2 regions of the Ruminococcus sp. SR1/5 genome follow, and region 1 is predicted to be linked to the other one. Evidence: predicted binding sites of a transcription regulator. Region 1 holds the regulator's gene; the other holds the start of a gene.
What was found. The regulator NrdR, encoded in region 1, represses ribonucleotide reductase genes. The targets are predictions, from matches to a motif close to CACNANATNTNGTG.

Region 1 (7,518 bases):
CATACAGTTATCGCATACAAAAAGATGGAGTGAAACATTCTTTTCTGGAAGGGTATGAGGACTGACAGATATAAATAAAAGCTGCTCAGGCGTTAGCCCGGGCAGCTTTTACTTTTTCCCGCTGTTTGGTAAGATCATAATATTCATCAGAGATGATCCCGCGACTGGAAAGTGCTTCGTAGGTTTTCTGCTGTGCGGGGGTCATCTTCATTCCGATCGTGGAATTGACATCGGTCAGTACGCAGCTTGTTTTTTCTACCAGCCAGAAAAGTGCGGAATCATCATCGGGGATCATTTTCCAGATTTCGTTTTCTGTATATGGAAGAAGGGACATGAGAGTTTTTAAGTGTCCATCCTGGATCAGACGGTAATCCCCGTCCGGCATGATGATGCCATCGCCATAGAGTTCTTTTTTCTGTTCCATTTTCTGCAGAAGTTTTTCTGTGAGTTTCATGATCGGCTCCTTGATCTTTATTATTTCAACAGTTTTCAGGCACTGCTTTTTTATGAAGTTAAAAAAATAACAATCAGCGTCTATTGTATGAAGCGGCGACAAAAATGTCAAGAGGTTAAAAAGATTTTCGATGCTTATGAATGATTTTTGTTGTGCAATTTGTTTGCTTTTGTGAGGCTAAAGGTTAAAATTATGTAAAAATTATCGTAAAATAAGATCTTCTGTGGTATAATATGAATATTCAAAAAATTCAAGGAAGGACGATGCAGATGTTGAAAAACTGGAACCCGGAACAGATTCCGGAAAAAGAGGATATCAAAGTGCGTTTAAGCGCTGCAAGAACCAGATTATATGAATTGCAGATGGCTCTGAAAGAGCATAAGATTCCGGTGATCGTGCTGTTTGAAGGCTGGGGAGCTTCCGGAAAAGGAAGTACCATAAGTAAGGTGATCAAGAATATCGATCCTCGTTTCTTCAAAGTTGCGACTATGTCAGCACCTACAGAGGAAGACCTTCGGAAACCATTTCTTTACCGATATTTCAGGGAAATCCCGGAAGCGGGCAAGTTTACATTCCTGGATTCAGGATGGATGGATCAGACCTGTCGTGAACGTATGGATAAAAAGCTGAAGGGTGACAATTATTCAAAACGGATTGACAGTATCCGGAGATTTGAACGTCAGCTGACGGATAATGGATATGTACTCCTGAAATTTTTTATGCAGATCGACCGGAAAGAACAGGAAAAACGTATGGGCATCCTTCTGGAAAGCAAGGATACCAGATGGAGAGTCAATGAATATGATCTCTGGCAGAATGATCATTATAAGAAGTGCAGAAAGATTTTCGACCAGTATATGCAGGATACCAATACATCTGCGGCTCCATGGTATATTGTCGATGCCGGTGACCGGAAGTGGGCAGAACTGCAGGTACTGGAAACCATGATCAGCAATATAGAGGTTGCCATGGAAAACAGCAAACATGCAGTGCCGATCCTGCAGAATGTTTTTCCTCTGGTGGAGATGCCCAGATTAAGCGAGATTCCTCTGGATGGAAAAGAAGTGGGGGATGAAGAGTACAAGGCAGAGCTTAAGGAACTGCAGGCAAAGCTTGGAAGTCTGCATAACCGTCTTTACCGAAAAAGAGTGCCTGTGATCATCACCTATGAAGGCTGGGATGCTGCCGGAAAGGGAGGAAATATCAAGAGGATCACGGAGGCTCTTGATCCCCGTGGATTTGAGGTACATCCTATCGCAAGTCCGGAGCCTCATGAAAAAGCCCGTCATTATCTGTGGCGTTTCTGGACAAGGCTTCCCAAGGATGGTCACATTGCCATCTTTGACCGGACGTGGTACGGAAGAGTGATGGTAGAACGTCTGGAGGGCTTCTGCAGCGAGAATGACTGGAGACGTGCCTACAATGAGATCAATGAATTTGAGAAGGAGCTTTCTGACTGGGGCGCTGTGATCGTGAAATTCTGGGTCCACATTGATAAGGACACCCAGCTTGCCAGGTTCAACGACCGCCAGAGCAATCCGGAAAAACAGTGGAAGATCACGGATGAGGACTGGAGAAACCGTGAAAAATGGGATCAGTATGAAACAGCAGTAGATGAGATGCTTCAGAAAACCAGTACTGCTTATGCACCATGGCACATTCTGGAATCCGTAGATAAGAAATATGCAAGGCTGAAGGCGCTTCGGATCGTGATCGAAGAAATTGAGAAAGCGCTGAAATAAGAGATAAAAGCTGCGGCAGGATAACAGATATTCTGCTGCAGCTTTTTGTCTGAAGAGAGATGAATCAATTCCGGAGATAGTTTCGCATACTGCGAAGAGCATGTTTTTCCAGTCGGCTGACCTGAGCCTGGGAGATACCAATCTCATCAGCTACCTCCATTTGGGTTTTTCCCTCGTAGAAGCGGAGATCGATAATGTGACGTTCACGCTCTCCAAGCCGGTTCATGGCATCTCGAAGAGAAATATCCTCCACCCAGTTTTCTTCCAGGTTCTTTTTATCACTGATCTGATCCATAACATATAGGGTATCTCCGCCTTCGGAATACACGGGCTCAAAAAGGCTTACCGGGCTCTGGATCGCATCCATGGCATAGACGATCATTTCCTTGTCGATACCGATCTCATCAGCGATTTCTGCAATGGTAGGCTCTTTGAGATGCTGCCGCATATAGTTTTCCCGGGTATAGATGGTTTTGTAAGCGATATCCCGCAGAGAACGGCTGACCCGTATGCTGTTGTTATCACGGAGATATCTTCGGATCTCTCCGATGATCATGGGAACTGCATAGGTGGAAAATTTTACCTGAAGAGTGGTGTCGAAATTATCGATCGCTTTGATCAGGCCGATGCAGCCGATCTGAAAAAGGTCATCCGGATTTTCACTGCTGTTCTGAAAACGCCGGATCACGCTTAAAACAAGCCGCAGATTGCCTTTGATGTACAATTCCCTGGCTTCTTCATCGCCAGCTTTGATTCTTTTAAAGAGCTCCGCCTTTTCTTCCTGATCGAGAACGGGAAGGGTTGAGGTATTTACTCCGCAGATTTCAACTTTATTCAGTGCCATCTTAGAATCCTCCTTGTCTTGTCAGTACATTAAGATGATTCTCAGAGGGCGGTTGAAATATACTTTTTCAGGGAAAATATAAAAATAAAGGGCCTTGACAATAAGGAGGTATTTATTCTCCGGACAGCAGTTTTTCATTACGGAAATCAACAAGGATGATATCTTCGCCGATCTGGCGGATGCAGTCCCATGGAATGGAATATTCATTTTCTTTGGAAAAACACCAGCAAAATTTTCCCGGTTCCGGCATGATCAGGGCTTTCAGACGTGCGGTTTCACAGCAGAATTCCACATCAAGAGGGCAGCCAAGACTGCGGCAGGTATGGATATTGATCACTTCTTTTTGTTTCAGCTCACAGATGCGCATAAATTCATCACCTGGTATGATTTTATGGAAAATCTGTAAAATTTATGCAAGTCCGATTATTGACACATTATGTGCATTTATTTTATAATAAAAACGAATTTAGTAATGATTTACTGATCCGGAAAGGGGGAGAGTTCCGTGAGATGTCCGTTCTGTAACCAGGATAATACAAGAGTTGTAGATTCCAGACCTGTAGAGGATACCAATTCCATCCGCCGCCGCCGTCTCTGTGATGCCTGCGGAAAGCGTTTTACAACTTATGAGAAGGTGGAAACGATTCCGCTGACTGTGATCAAGAAGGATCAGAACCGGGAAAGCTATAAACGTTCCAAGATCCAGGATGGTGTTCTTCGTGCCTGCTATAAGCGCCCCATTCCCATTGAGAGAGTGGAAGAGATGATCGATTCCATAGAAGGAGATATTTTCCGGTCAGAAGACCGTGAGATCAGCAGTACCAAGATCGGAGAGATCGTTATGGAGCATCTGAAGGATCTGGATGCGGTGGCGTATGTACGCTTTGCGTCTGTATACAGAGAGTTTAAAGATGTCAGTACCTTTATGGATGAGCTGAAGAAGCTGATCAATTAAGAGATTAAATGAATAGACCGCAAATGCAGGAGATTTCAGGCCGATTGTCAAAAGACAACCGGCCTTTTTTGAAACATGAATGTTCGATTTTTCAGAGATCGTAAAAGTGGATACAAAAAAACAGGAACCGCCTGGGAAAAAATCCTCTGCGGTCCCTGCTATAAATATACATTAATGATTCAGGAAACTTAATTAAACAATACCCTGAGCTTTCATAGCGTCAACAACTTTTTCGAAGCCGGCGATGTTTGCACCTACAACATAGTTGTCTTCCATACCGTAACGTTTAGCAGCGTCATCAGCTTTGTGGAAGATATCGATCATGATGTTGTGGAGTTTCTCATCAACCTCTTCTCTTGTCCAGGAAAGTCTCATGGAGTTCTGGCTCATCTCAAGTGCAGATGTGGCAACACCGCCAGCGTTTGCGGCTTTACCAGGCATGAAGAGAACACCGTTCTCCTGAAGGTATGTTGTTGCATCAAGAGTAGTAGGCATGTTTGCACCTTCAACGACGTATTTGCAGCCATTTGCAACCAGTGTTTTAGCTCCGTCAAGACCAAGCTCGTTCTGAGTAGCGCATGGAAGGTAGATATCACATTTGATATTCCAGATGCCAAGTCCCTCAGTGTAGGTAGCACCCTCAACACGGTCTGCATATTCTTTGATACGTCCACGTTTTACTTCTTTGATATCCTTTACGACGTCAAGGTTGATTCCGTTCGGATCGTAGACATATCCGTTGGAGTCGTTCATTGCAACAACCTTGGCACCAAGCTGAGTAGCTTTCTCAACAGCGTAAATAGCTACATTACCGGAACCTGTTACAACGATTGTTTTTCCTTCTACAGAATCATTGTGAGCTTTGGCGATCTCGTTGAGCATGTATACAACACCGTAACCGGTAGCCTCTGTACGGATCAGGGAACCTCCGAAGGAAAGACCCTTTCCTGTAAGGACACCCTCATAAAGGCCACGGATTCTCTTATACTGTCCGAAGAGATAACCGATCTCACGTCCGCCGACACCGATGTCACCAGCCGGAACATCTGTATCTGCGCCGATATATTTGCAAAGCTCTGTCATAAAGCTCTGGCAGAATGCCATAACCTCTCTGTCAGATTTACCCTTAGGATCGAAGTTGGAGCCACCTTTTCCACCGCCGATCGGAAGGCCTGTAAGAGAGTTTTTAAAGGTCTGCTCAAAACCAAGGAATTTCAGGATACCCTGATTTACAGAAGGATGGAATCTTAAGCCGCCTTTGTATGGTCCGATGGCGCTGTTGAACTGAACACGATATCCCTTGTTAACCTGTACAGTTCCGTTATCATCGATCCACGGTACTTTGAAGGAGATGATCCTCTCTGGCTCTACAAGACGCTCAAGGATGGAAAGTTTACGATACTCTTCCTCATTTTTGTCAATTACGACTTTAAGGGAATCGAGAACTTCCTTAACTGCCTGATGGAATTCTGGCTCGCCAGGATTCTGTGCTACAACTCTTTCATAAACTTCTTCTGTGTAAGACATTGTTGTTTCCTCCTCATCACATATTAAATTGCGTTGAAAACTAAATTCGAGTGCTATTATACATTAACATGCTAAAAAAGGGAAGTGCTAAATTTGATTTTTTTAAATTTTTATTTCTTGCGTTGAAAGCCTAAATGTGAGATGATATAGAATAAATATTTTTTGACTATGAAATTAAAATGGTTAAATAATAGTGAAAATTAGAAGAGGAGTGGTTTTTATGAGAACATTCGGGAAATCATCAAAGCTTGACAACGTGCTGTACGATGTGCGCGGACCGGTTGTGGATGAGGCTGCCAGAATGGAAGAAGATGGAATGGAGATTCTGAAGCTGAATATTGGTAATCCGTATCCATTTGGGTTTTCAGCACCTCAGGAAGTGATCCTGGATATGCTGAGTAATGTTCGTACTTCCCAGGGATATTCCGATTCCAAGGGCATTTTTTCTGCAAGAAAAGCGATCATGCAGTATGCACAGCTTCGCGGGATCCCGGGAGTTACCATTAATGATATTTATACGGGAAATGGTGTCAGTGAACTGATCAACCTCTGTATGCAGGCGCTGCTTGATAACGGGGATGAGATCCTGATCCCGGCTCCGGATTATCCGCTGTGGACAGCTACTGCAACACTGGCAGGCGGAAATGTAGTTCATTATATCTGTGACGAACAGTCTGACTGGTATCCGGATATTGAGGATATCAAGAGCAAGATCACACCAAGGACCAAGGCGATCGTTATCATCAATCCCAATAACCCTACAGGTGCAGTATATCCGAAGGAGATCCTGGAACAGATTGCAGACATTGCAAGAGAAAATGAGCTGATCATCTTTTCTGATGAGATCTATGACCGTCTTGTTATGGATGGATATAAACATACATCGATTGCATCCCTTGCACCCGATGTGTTCTGTGTAACATTTTCAGGATTGTCCAAGTCTCATATGATCGCAGGTTTCCGCATCGGATGGATGATTTTAAGTGGTGCAAAAAGTAAGGCGAAGGGTTATATAGAGGGAATCAATATGCTCTCTTCCATGCGTCTCTGTTCAAATGTTCCGGCACAGTCCATTGTACAGACTGCACTTGGCGGATATCAGAGTGTCAATGAATATACGCAGCCGGGCGGACGTGTTTATGAGCAGAGAGACTTTATTTACAAGGCACTGAATGATATTCCGGGAATTTCCGTTGTAAAACCACATGCGGCATTTTATATATTCCCGAAGATCGATACTGAGAAATTCAATATTTTCAATGATGAACAGTTTGCTTTGGATTTTCTTCATGAGAAACAGGTGCTTGTTGTTCCGGGCAAGGGATTCAACTGGAACCAGCCGGATCACTTCCGTATTGTTTATCTGCCGGATATCCGCCAGCTTGACAAGGCAATGAAGAAGATGAAAGAGTTCTTTGCTACATATAAGCAGGGCTGATCGCAGATAGACAAGAAGAGATTTGCGATCCGCATTCGCTGCCTGCTCATAACCGATAAACTGTAAAGCAGGTATTCGGTTATATTTTCGGCATAGACCGGAACCGAAAAAAATGTTATAATATATCTGAAATATCCCGGCCAGCTACGCCGGGATATACAAATAAGACCAGAATTGCTTGAGAGGGGAATGAGGAGGGACCGTTATCGAACAGCAATAAAACAGAAATCGAAAGGGGAAATAACTGATGAGCAAATTCAACATGAAAGTGACACCTGAGATTGAGAAACTTACCCAGATCTGTCGTGAGAATGACAAACTGGATCTGTCTTTATATGGTAAATACGATGTCAAGCGAGGCTTGCGTGACCTGAATGGAAAGGGTGTCCTTGCAGGACTGACCCAGATCTCCAATGTCCAGGCAACGAAGATCGTGGACGGAAAAGAGGTTCCCTGCGCAGGTAAGCTTTCTTATCGCGGGTATGACATTAAGGATCTGACAAATGGTTTTATCAATGACCGGCGCTTCGGCTTTGAGGAAGTAACCTATCTGCTTCT
Region 2 (7,518 bases), 1.9 Mb from region 1:
AAATCAGGAGGAAACGAAAATGAAAAAGACAGCACTGGTGATTATGGCAGCCGGTATCGGCAGCCGTTTTGGAAAAGGAATCAAGCAGCTTGCACCGGTAGGCCCGAAGGGCGAGATCATTATGGACTATTCCATCCATGATGCACTGGAGGCAGGATTCAACAAGGTCGTATTTATCATCCGCAAAGACCTTGAAGATGAATTCAAAAAAGTGATCGGAGACCGTATCTCCAACATTACAGAAGTTGCTTATGCATTCCAGGAGATCGACGATCTTCCGGGCAATTTCACAAAACCGGCGGACCGTACCAAGCCATGGGGAACCGGACACGCTGTACTGGCAGCAAAGAAAGTCCTTTCCGAGCCATTCGCTGTTATCAATGCAGATGACTACTACGGAAAAGAAGCCTACGTAAAGGTACATGACTACCTGGTACAGGATCATCCGCAGGATGGCCCGATGCACATCTGCATGGCAGGTTTCCGCCTTGGAAATACATTAAGTGACAACGGAAGCGTCACAAGAGGAGTGTGCCATATTGAGGACGGCAAGCTTGTGGGTGTTACAGAGACACATAACATCTTCAAGACAGCAGATGGCGCAGAGACAAGAAATGACGATGGTACAGCAGAAACACTGGATACAAAGAGCCTTGTTTCCATGAATATGTGGGGACTGACACCGGAATTTATGGAGATCCTTGAGAAAGGCTTCGTTGAGTTTCTTGGCGGGATCAAAGAGGGAGACATCAAAAAAGAGTATCTTCTTCCTGAGCTTATCGACCAGCTGATCCATTCCGGAAAAGCAGCGGTAGATGTTCTTGAGACAAAGGACGAGTGGTTCGGTGTTACCTATCAGGAGGATAAGGCATCTGTACAGGCTGCATTCAAAAAACTTACAGATGACGGCGTTTATCCGGAAGGACTGTATCAGTAATAAAGGAGAACATTATGGGTAAATATTTCGGAACAGATGGTTTTCGTGGTGAAGCAAATGTAAAACTTACAGCAGATCATGCATTTCGTGTGGGACGTTATCTCGGCTGGTATTACGGCAGAGATCACAAGGCGAAGATCGTGATCGGCAAGGATACAAGAAGAAGCAGTTACATGTTTGAGTATGCCCTTGCGGCAGGACTTACCGCATCCGGAGCAGATGCCTATCTGCTTCATGTAACCACAACTCCAAGTGTATCCTATGTGGTACGTACAGAAGATTTTGACTGCGGTATCATGATTTCCGCAAGCCATAATCCGTTTAATGATAATGGGATCAAGGTCCTTAATGAGAACGGACAGAAGATTTCCGCAGATATTGAAGCACGTATCGAGGCATATCTGGACGGCGAGATCGAGGAGCTTCCGCTGGCAACCGGAGAAGATATCGGCTGTACTGTGGATTTTGCATCCGGAAGAAACCGTTATATCGGACATCTGATCTCTATCCCATGCCATGATTTCAAAAATATCAAGGTTGGGCTGGATTGTTCCAACGGAAGCTCATCCGCCATTGCTAAGAGCGTTTTTGACGCACTTCGTGCAAAAACCTATGTGATCAACAATGAGCCAAACGGAACCAACATCAACCGTGGCTGCGGTTCCACACACATTGAAGTTCTGAGACAGTTCGTGGTAGATAAAGGCCTGGATATCGGTTTTGCATATGATGGTGACGCAGACCGCTGTATCGCCGTAGACCACCGCGGAAACATCATTGACGGTGATAAGATCATGTATGTGTGCGGCAAATATTTAAGAGAGAAAGGCCAGCTCAACGGAAATACAGTTGTAACAACCGTTATGTCCAATCTTGGTCTTTACAAGTCTCTGGAGCGTGAAGGCATCGACTATGAGCAGACTGCAGTTGGTGACAAATACGTTGCTGAGAACATGATGGAAAACAATTACAGTATCGGTGGTGAACAGTCCGGACATATCATCTTTAGCCGCTATTCCGCTACCGGTGACGGGATCCTGACTTCTCTTATGATCATGGAGGCATGTGTGGATCAGAAGGCCACACTCTGCGACCTTGCAAAGGAGATGAAGGTTTATCCGCAGCTTCTCCGGAATGTGCGTGTTTCCGACAAGAAAACAGCACTGGAGAACGAAAAGGTAAAAGCAGCCATTGAGGCAGCCGCAGAGGCACTTGGCGATGACGGACGTATCCTGGTACGTGAGAGTGGTACAGAGCCGCTGATCCGTGTTATGGTAGAAGCGGGAACGGATGATCTCTGCCATAAATATGTAGATAGTGTTGTTGATGTGATGGAAGCCGAAGGGCTTGTTGTAGAATAAGGAATTCCATGAAAAAAACAAAGACCGTATTGATTCTTGCAGCCGTTACAGGAGCCTTGCTTCTGGGCGGCTGCGGCAGTGAAAAAACAAAAATATATGAACAGGCCGGAAAGGATCTTTCCCAGGGAAGCTACAAGTATGCCCTGGAGGAGTACCAGAGCTCGATCCAGAACGGAGTGAAGCTGGCACAGTCCTATCGCGGGGCAGGTATCGCAAGCCTGCGTCTTGGCAAATATGAGGATGCGGTGAATAGCTTCACGGAAGCTCTGAACTGCGATAAAGTAAGCAAAAGCCTTCGTAAGGATATCCTGTCCTACCGGGCTACTGCAGAGCTGAAGTCTGGAAAATACGAGGATGCCATGGCAGACTGCCAGACACTTGGAGAAGATTTTTCCATGGATGCAGGCAGTTATTTTCTCACCGGAAAGGTTGCCCTTGCCATGGATTCCTACGAAGAAGCCGCATCTAACTTCAAACAGGCCTATGGAGAAGATTCCACCTATGATATGGCGATCGAGATCTATGAGGCATATCTGGACAAGGATATGGAAGCGGACGGAACCAGATATCTGGAAGCTGCTCTTTCTTCTGAGGCCAAGGATGCCCAGGACCACTGTGACAGAGGCCGTGTCTACTACTATATGGAAGACTACAGCAACGCAAAAAAGAGCTTCTGGAAGCAACCAAGAAGGATAATACGGAAGCATTGCTTCTTCTGGGAATGGTATATCTGGCCCAGGATGATGTGGAAAATGCTCAGGCAATGTACAAGCAGTATATTTCCGCAGTGGGTGATTCCGCCAAGGGCTATAATGGTCTGGCACTGTGCGATATCCGAAGCGGAGATTATGATTCCGCTCTTGATAACATCACAAAAGGCCTTCCGACAGCTACCACAGACGAGATGCAGAGTCTTCTGTTCAATGAGATCGTAGCCTATGAAAAAAAGCTGGATTTTGCTACTGCACTGACCAAGGTCCAGGAATATATTGAGATGTTCCCTGAAGATTCCGCTGCAAAAAAAGAGCGGGCTTTCCTGAAAACCAGAACGTCTTCGGAGGGCTGATATGGAATATTTTGAGGAAATACAGGACAGGGTTATCCTGATCGGTGTCCAGGCAGATCGGGGGGATGACATGGAGGAATCCCTGGATGAGCTTGGAGAACTTGCGGTTACGGCAGGTGCGGCGGTTGCAGGCAGGATCATTCAGAATCGTGAGGCCGTACATCCGGGCACCTATATCGGAAAAGGCAAGATCGAAGAGGTAAAAGGTCTTCTCTATGCCCTGGATGCCAATGGTGTGATCTGTGACGATGAGCTTTCTCCTGCCCAGATGAATAATCTGGAGCGGGAGCTGGAGTGCAAGGTTATGGATCGTACCCTGCTGATCCTTGACATTTTTGCGAAGCGTGCCGTCACAAGTGAAGGCAAGATCCAGGTAGAGCTTGCACAGCTTCGTTACCGGTCTGCACGTCTTGTGGGACTACGTTCTTCTCTTTCGCGACTTGGAGGAGGAATCGGAACCAGAGGCCCTGGTGAGAAAAAGCTGGAGACAGACCGTCGTCTGATCCGGAACAGGATATCCGCACTGAAGCAGGAGCTTTCCCAGGTAGAAAAGCACAGAGAGCTGATCCGTTCCAGAAGAGCTGTGGGAAATCTGAAGACAGCAGCCATTGTTGGCTATACCAATGCAGGAAAGTCAACGCTTCTGAATACACTGACAGGCGCTTCGGTGCTTTCGGAGGATAAGCTGTTTGCCACACTGGATCCGACTACCCGTCTTCTGACACTGGATGACGGACAGCAGCTTCTTCTTACGGATACCGTAGGCTTTATCCGCAAGCTTCCCCACAATCTGGTGGAAGCCTTCAAAAGTACTCTGGAGGAAGCCAAATATGCGGATTATATCATTCATGTGGTAGATGCATCCAATCCTCAGGCGGAGATACAGATGCATATCGTATATGAAACCCTGAAAGAGCTTGGGGCCCTTGGAAAAAAGACGATCACACTTTTTAACAAGCAGGACCGTGTTTCCGGGGAGAGCTTTCGGGATCTCCGAGCAGACCATACGCTGAAGATTTCCGCACGGACAGGAGAGGGGCTTGAGGAATTTAAGCAGCTTCTTTCTGAGATACTGGCAGAAGGACAGATTTATATGGAACGGCTTTTTCCTTATTCGGAGGCCGGTCAGATCCAGCTGATCCGTGAGTATGGACAGCTTCTTTCGGAAGAGTATACCGAAGGAGGGATTGCTGTAAAAGCAAGAGTTCCGCGGGAAATCTATCCGAAAGTCACATAATGTTAAAATATCTACTCAGTACCATATATAGTACCGTGAACAAAACGGGCACTATATATGGTACTTTTTATGTTGACGCAAAGAGGCGTGTCTGATACAATAAGCCTACAGCGCTTTGAACACAGATCGTGAAACGGAGTGTGTTCGTAAGCAGGCAAGTGAGGCGGAATGAAATATCCGCTTATAAATAAATGCATGAGGGAGGCATTTTCTTATGTTTCAGGTAGTAAAAAGAGACGGTGAATTAGACGAATTTAAAATGGGGAAGATCACTGCGGCAATTGATAAGGCATTTGATGCCAAAGGTAAGAATTACAGTTCGGATATGATCGATCTTCTGGGACTTCGTGTTACAGCGGATTTTCAGAATAAGATCGAGAACAACCGGATTTCTGTTGAGGATATCCAGGACAGTGTGGAGAACGTACTGATCCAGGCCGGATATTCTGATGTTGCCAAGGCGTATATCCTTTATCGTAAGCAGCGTGAGAAGATCCGCAATATGAAATCCACCATCCTTGACTATAAAGAAATCGTAAACAGCTATGTAAAGGTTGAGGACTGGCGTGTAAAGGAGAACTCAACGGTTACTTATTCTGTAGGAGGTCTGATCTTAAGCAACTCCGGAGCAGTTACCGCAAACTACTGGCTGTCTGAGATCTACGACAACGAGATCGCAGATGCACACAGAAATGCAGATATCCATATCCATGATCTGTCCATGCTGACCGGTTACTGTGCAGGCTGGTCCCTGAAGCAACTGATTCGAGAGGGACTTGGTGGTATTGAGGGTAAGATCACTTCTGCACCTGCAAAGCATTTAAGTGTACTCTGCAACCAGATGGTGAATTTCCTGGGTATCATGCAGAACGAATGGGCGGGCGCACAGGCATTTTCATCCTTTGATACTTATCTGGCACCTTTTGTAAAGGCAGACAACCTTTCCTATCCGGAGGTTAAGAAATGCATTGAGTCCTTTGTATATGGCGTAAATACTCCAAGCCGCTGGGGCACTCAGGCACCATTTTCCAACATTACACTGGACTGGACCGTTCCGGACGACCTTGCAGAGCTTCCGGCTATCGTAGGCGGCAAGGACATGGATTTCAAATACAAAGACTGTAAGAAAGAAATGGATATGGTCAATAAGGCATTTATCGAGACCATGATCGAGGGAGATGCCAACGGACGTGGATTTCAGTATCCGATCCCGACCTACTCCATCACAAAGGAATTCGACTGGTCTGATACCGAGAACAACCGTCTTCTCTTTGAGATGACTTCCAAGTACGGTACTCCGTATTTTTCCAATTATATCAACAGTGATATGAAGCCAAGCGACATCCGCAGCATGTGCTGTCGCCTCCGTCTGGATCTCCGTGAGCTCCGCAAAAAGAGTGGTGGATTCTTTGGCTCCGGTGAGAGTACAGGTTCTGTAGGCGTTGTTACCATCAATATGCCGCGTATCGCATACCTTTCCAGAACGCCGAAGGAATTTTATCAGCGCCTGGACCACATGATGGATATCTCCGCAAGATCTCTTCACATCAAGAGAGATGTGATCAGCAGGCTTCTGGATGAGGGACTGTATCCGTACACGAAGAGATATCTTGGAAGCTTTGACAATCATTTTTCCACCATCGGTCTTGTGGGAATGAACGAAGCGGGCTTAAATGCCTGCTGGCTGAAAAAAGACATGACAGATCCGAAAACCCAGAAGTTTACAAAAGAGGTTCTGGAGCATATGAGAAGCCGTCTTTCAGACTATCAGGAGCAGTATCCGGGAGAGCTTTTCAACCTGGAGGCAACACCGGCAGAGTCCACTGCATACCGTCTTGCCAAACACGACAGAAGCCGTTATCCGGATATCAAAACAGCAGGAAAAGAGGGCGACACTCCGTATTACACAAACAGCTCTCATCTGCCGGTTGATTACACTGCGGATATTTTTGACGCACTGGATATTCAGGACGATCTGCAGACTCTGTATACTTCAGGAACCGTATTCCATGCATTCCTTGGGGAGAAGCTTCCGGACTGGAAGGCAGCGGCAGCGCTGGTACGTAAGATCGCAGAGAATTATCGCCTGCCCTATTACACCATCTCACCGACCTATTCTGTATGTCAGGAGCATGGCTACATCAGCGGCGAGCATTTCACCTGCCCGAAATGTGGAAAGAAGGCTGAGGTTTACAGCCGTATCACAGGATATTACCGTCCTGTACAGAACTGGAACGATGGTAAGACCCAGGAGTACAAGAACCGTACCCTCTATGATATTACCCATTCCCATCTGAAAAAGGTCCATACCAGTGTGATGACCATGAAGGGTGACGAGTTGGAGATCCAGCCTGTGGAATCTCATAAATATCTTTTTACGACCAGCACTTGTCCGAACTGCCGTATGGCAAAGAAAATGCTGGAAGGCGAAGAACTGGAGATCATCGATGCTGAGCAGAATCCCGAGCTTGTCAAGCAGTATGGGATCCGTCAGGCCCCGACGCTTGTCATTACTGACGGGGCGAAGGTTAGGAAGTATGTGAATGCTTCTAATATACAGAAGTATGTAGACGAAGAGTTGGATTGAGTTTTTTGCCAAAATAACTGTAAGTAAAAAATGGATGGCTGGACGCATGTCTGTTGGATGTGTGTCTGGCCTTTTTTATATTGGGAATTTTATGTTATGATATTTTATGTTTGAGATTTGGGGCCTGGAAAAGATGGTTGACATTTCATGTCGAGATGGGTATACTTATACCTGAATTTAATGATTAAAAGCGTTACGCTTTAATGTATGAATGTATACGCAAAACGCTCCATCCCGGAAGGGCCCCGCTGGGGAAGGGATTCACTTCCACCAAATTTCATGCTAAAATAAAAAAGAAAATAAAAAGAATAACAGAAAAGAGGAAAATTA

Region 2: CK1_RS10060 (ribonucleoside triphosphate reductase) is a predicted target of NrdR. The motif match lies at 4,651-4,664, and genes of this name have one in related genera.

What each region holds. Positions count from the first base shown of each region.
Region 1 is NC_021014.1:128,325-135,842, forward strand. It holds gene CK1_RS00630 (PP-loop family protein) at 1-33, shown strand, start outside; gene CK1_RS00635 (hypothetical protein) at 86-454, opposite strand; gene pap (polyphosphate:AMP phosphotransferase) at 724-2,196, shown strand; gene sigG (RNA polymerase sporulation sigma factor SigG) at 2,261-3,040, opposite strand; gene CK1_RS00650 (YlmC/YmxH family sporulation protein) at 3,153-3,407, opposite strand; gene nrdR (transcriptional regulator NrdR) at 3,546-3,995, shown strand; gene gdhA (NADP-specific glutamate dehydrogenase) at 4,188-5,522, opposite strand; gene CK1_RS00665 (aminotransferase class I/II-fold pyridoxal phosphate-dependent enzyme) at 5,743-6,960, shown strand; gene CK1_RS00670 (citrate/2-methylcitrate synthase) at 7,208-7,518, shown strand, end outside.
Region 2 is NC_021014.1:1,985,801-1,993,318, reverse strand. It holds gene CK1_RS10085 (nucleotidyltransferase family protein) at 20-937, shown strand; gene glmM (phosphoglucosamine mutase) at 952-2,298, shown strand; gene CK1_RS10070 (hypothetical protein) at 3,203-3,364, shown strand; gene hflX (GTPase HflX) at 3,366-4,601, shown strand; gene CK1_RS10060 (ribonucleoside triphosphate reductase) at 4,816-7,188, shown strand.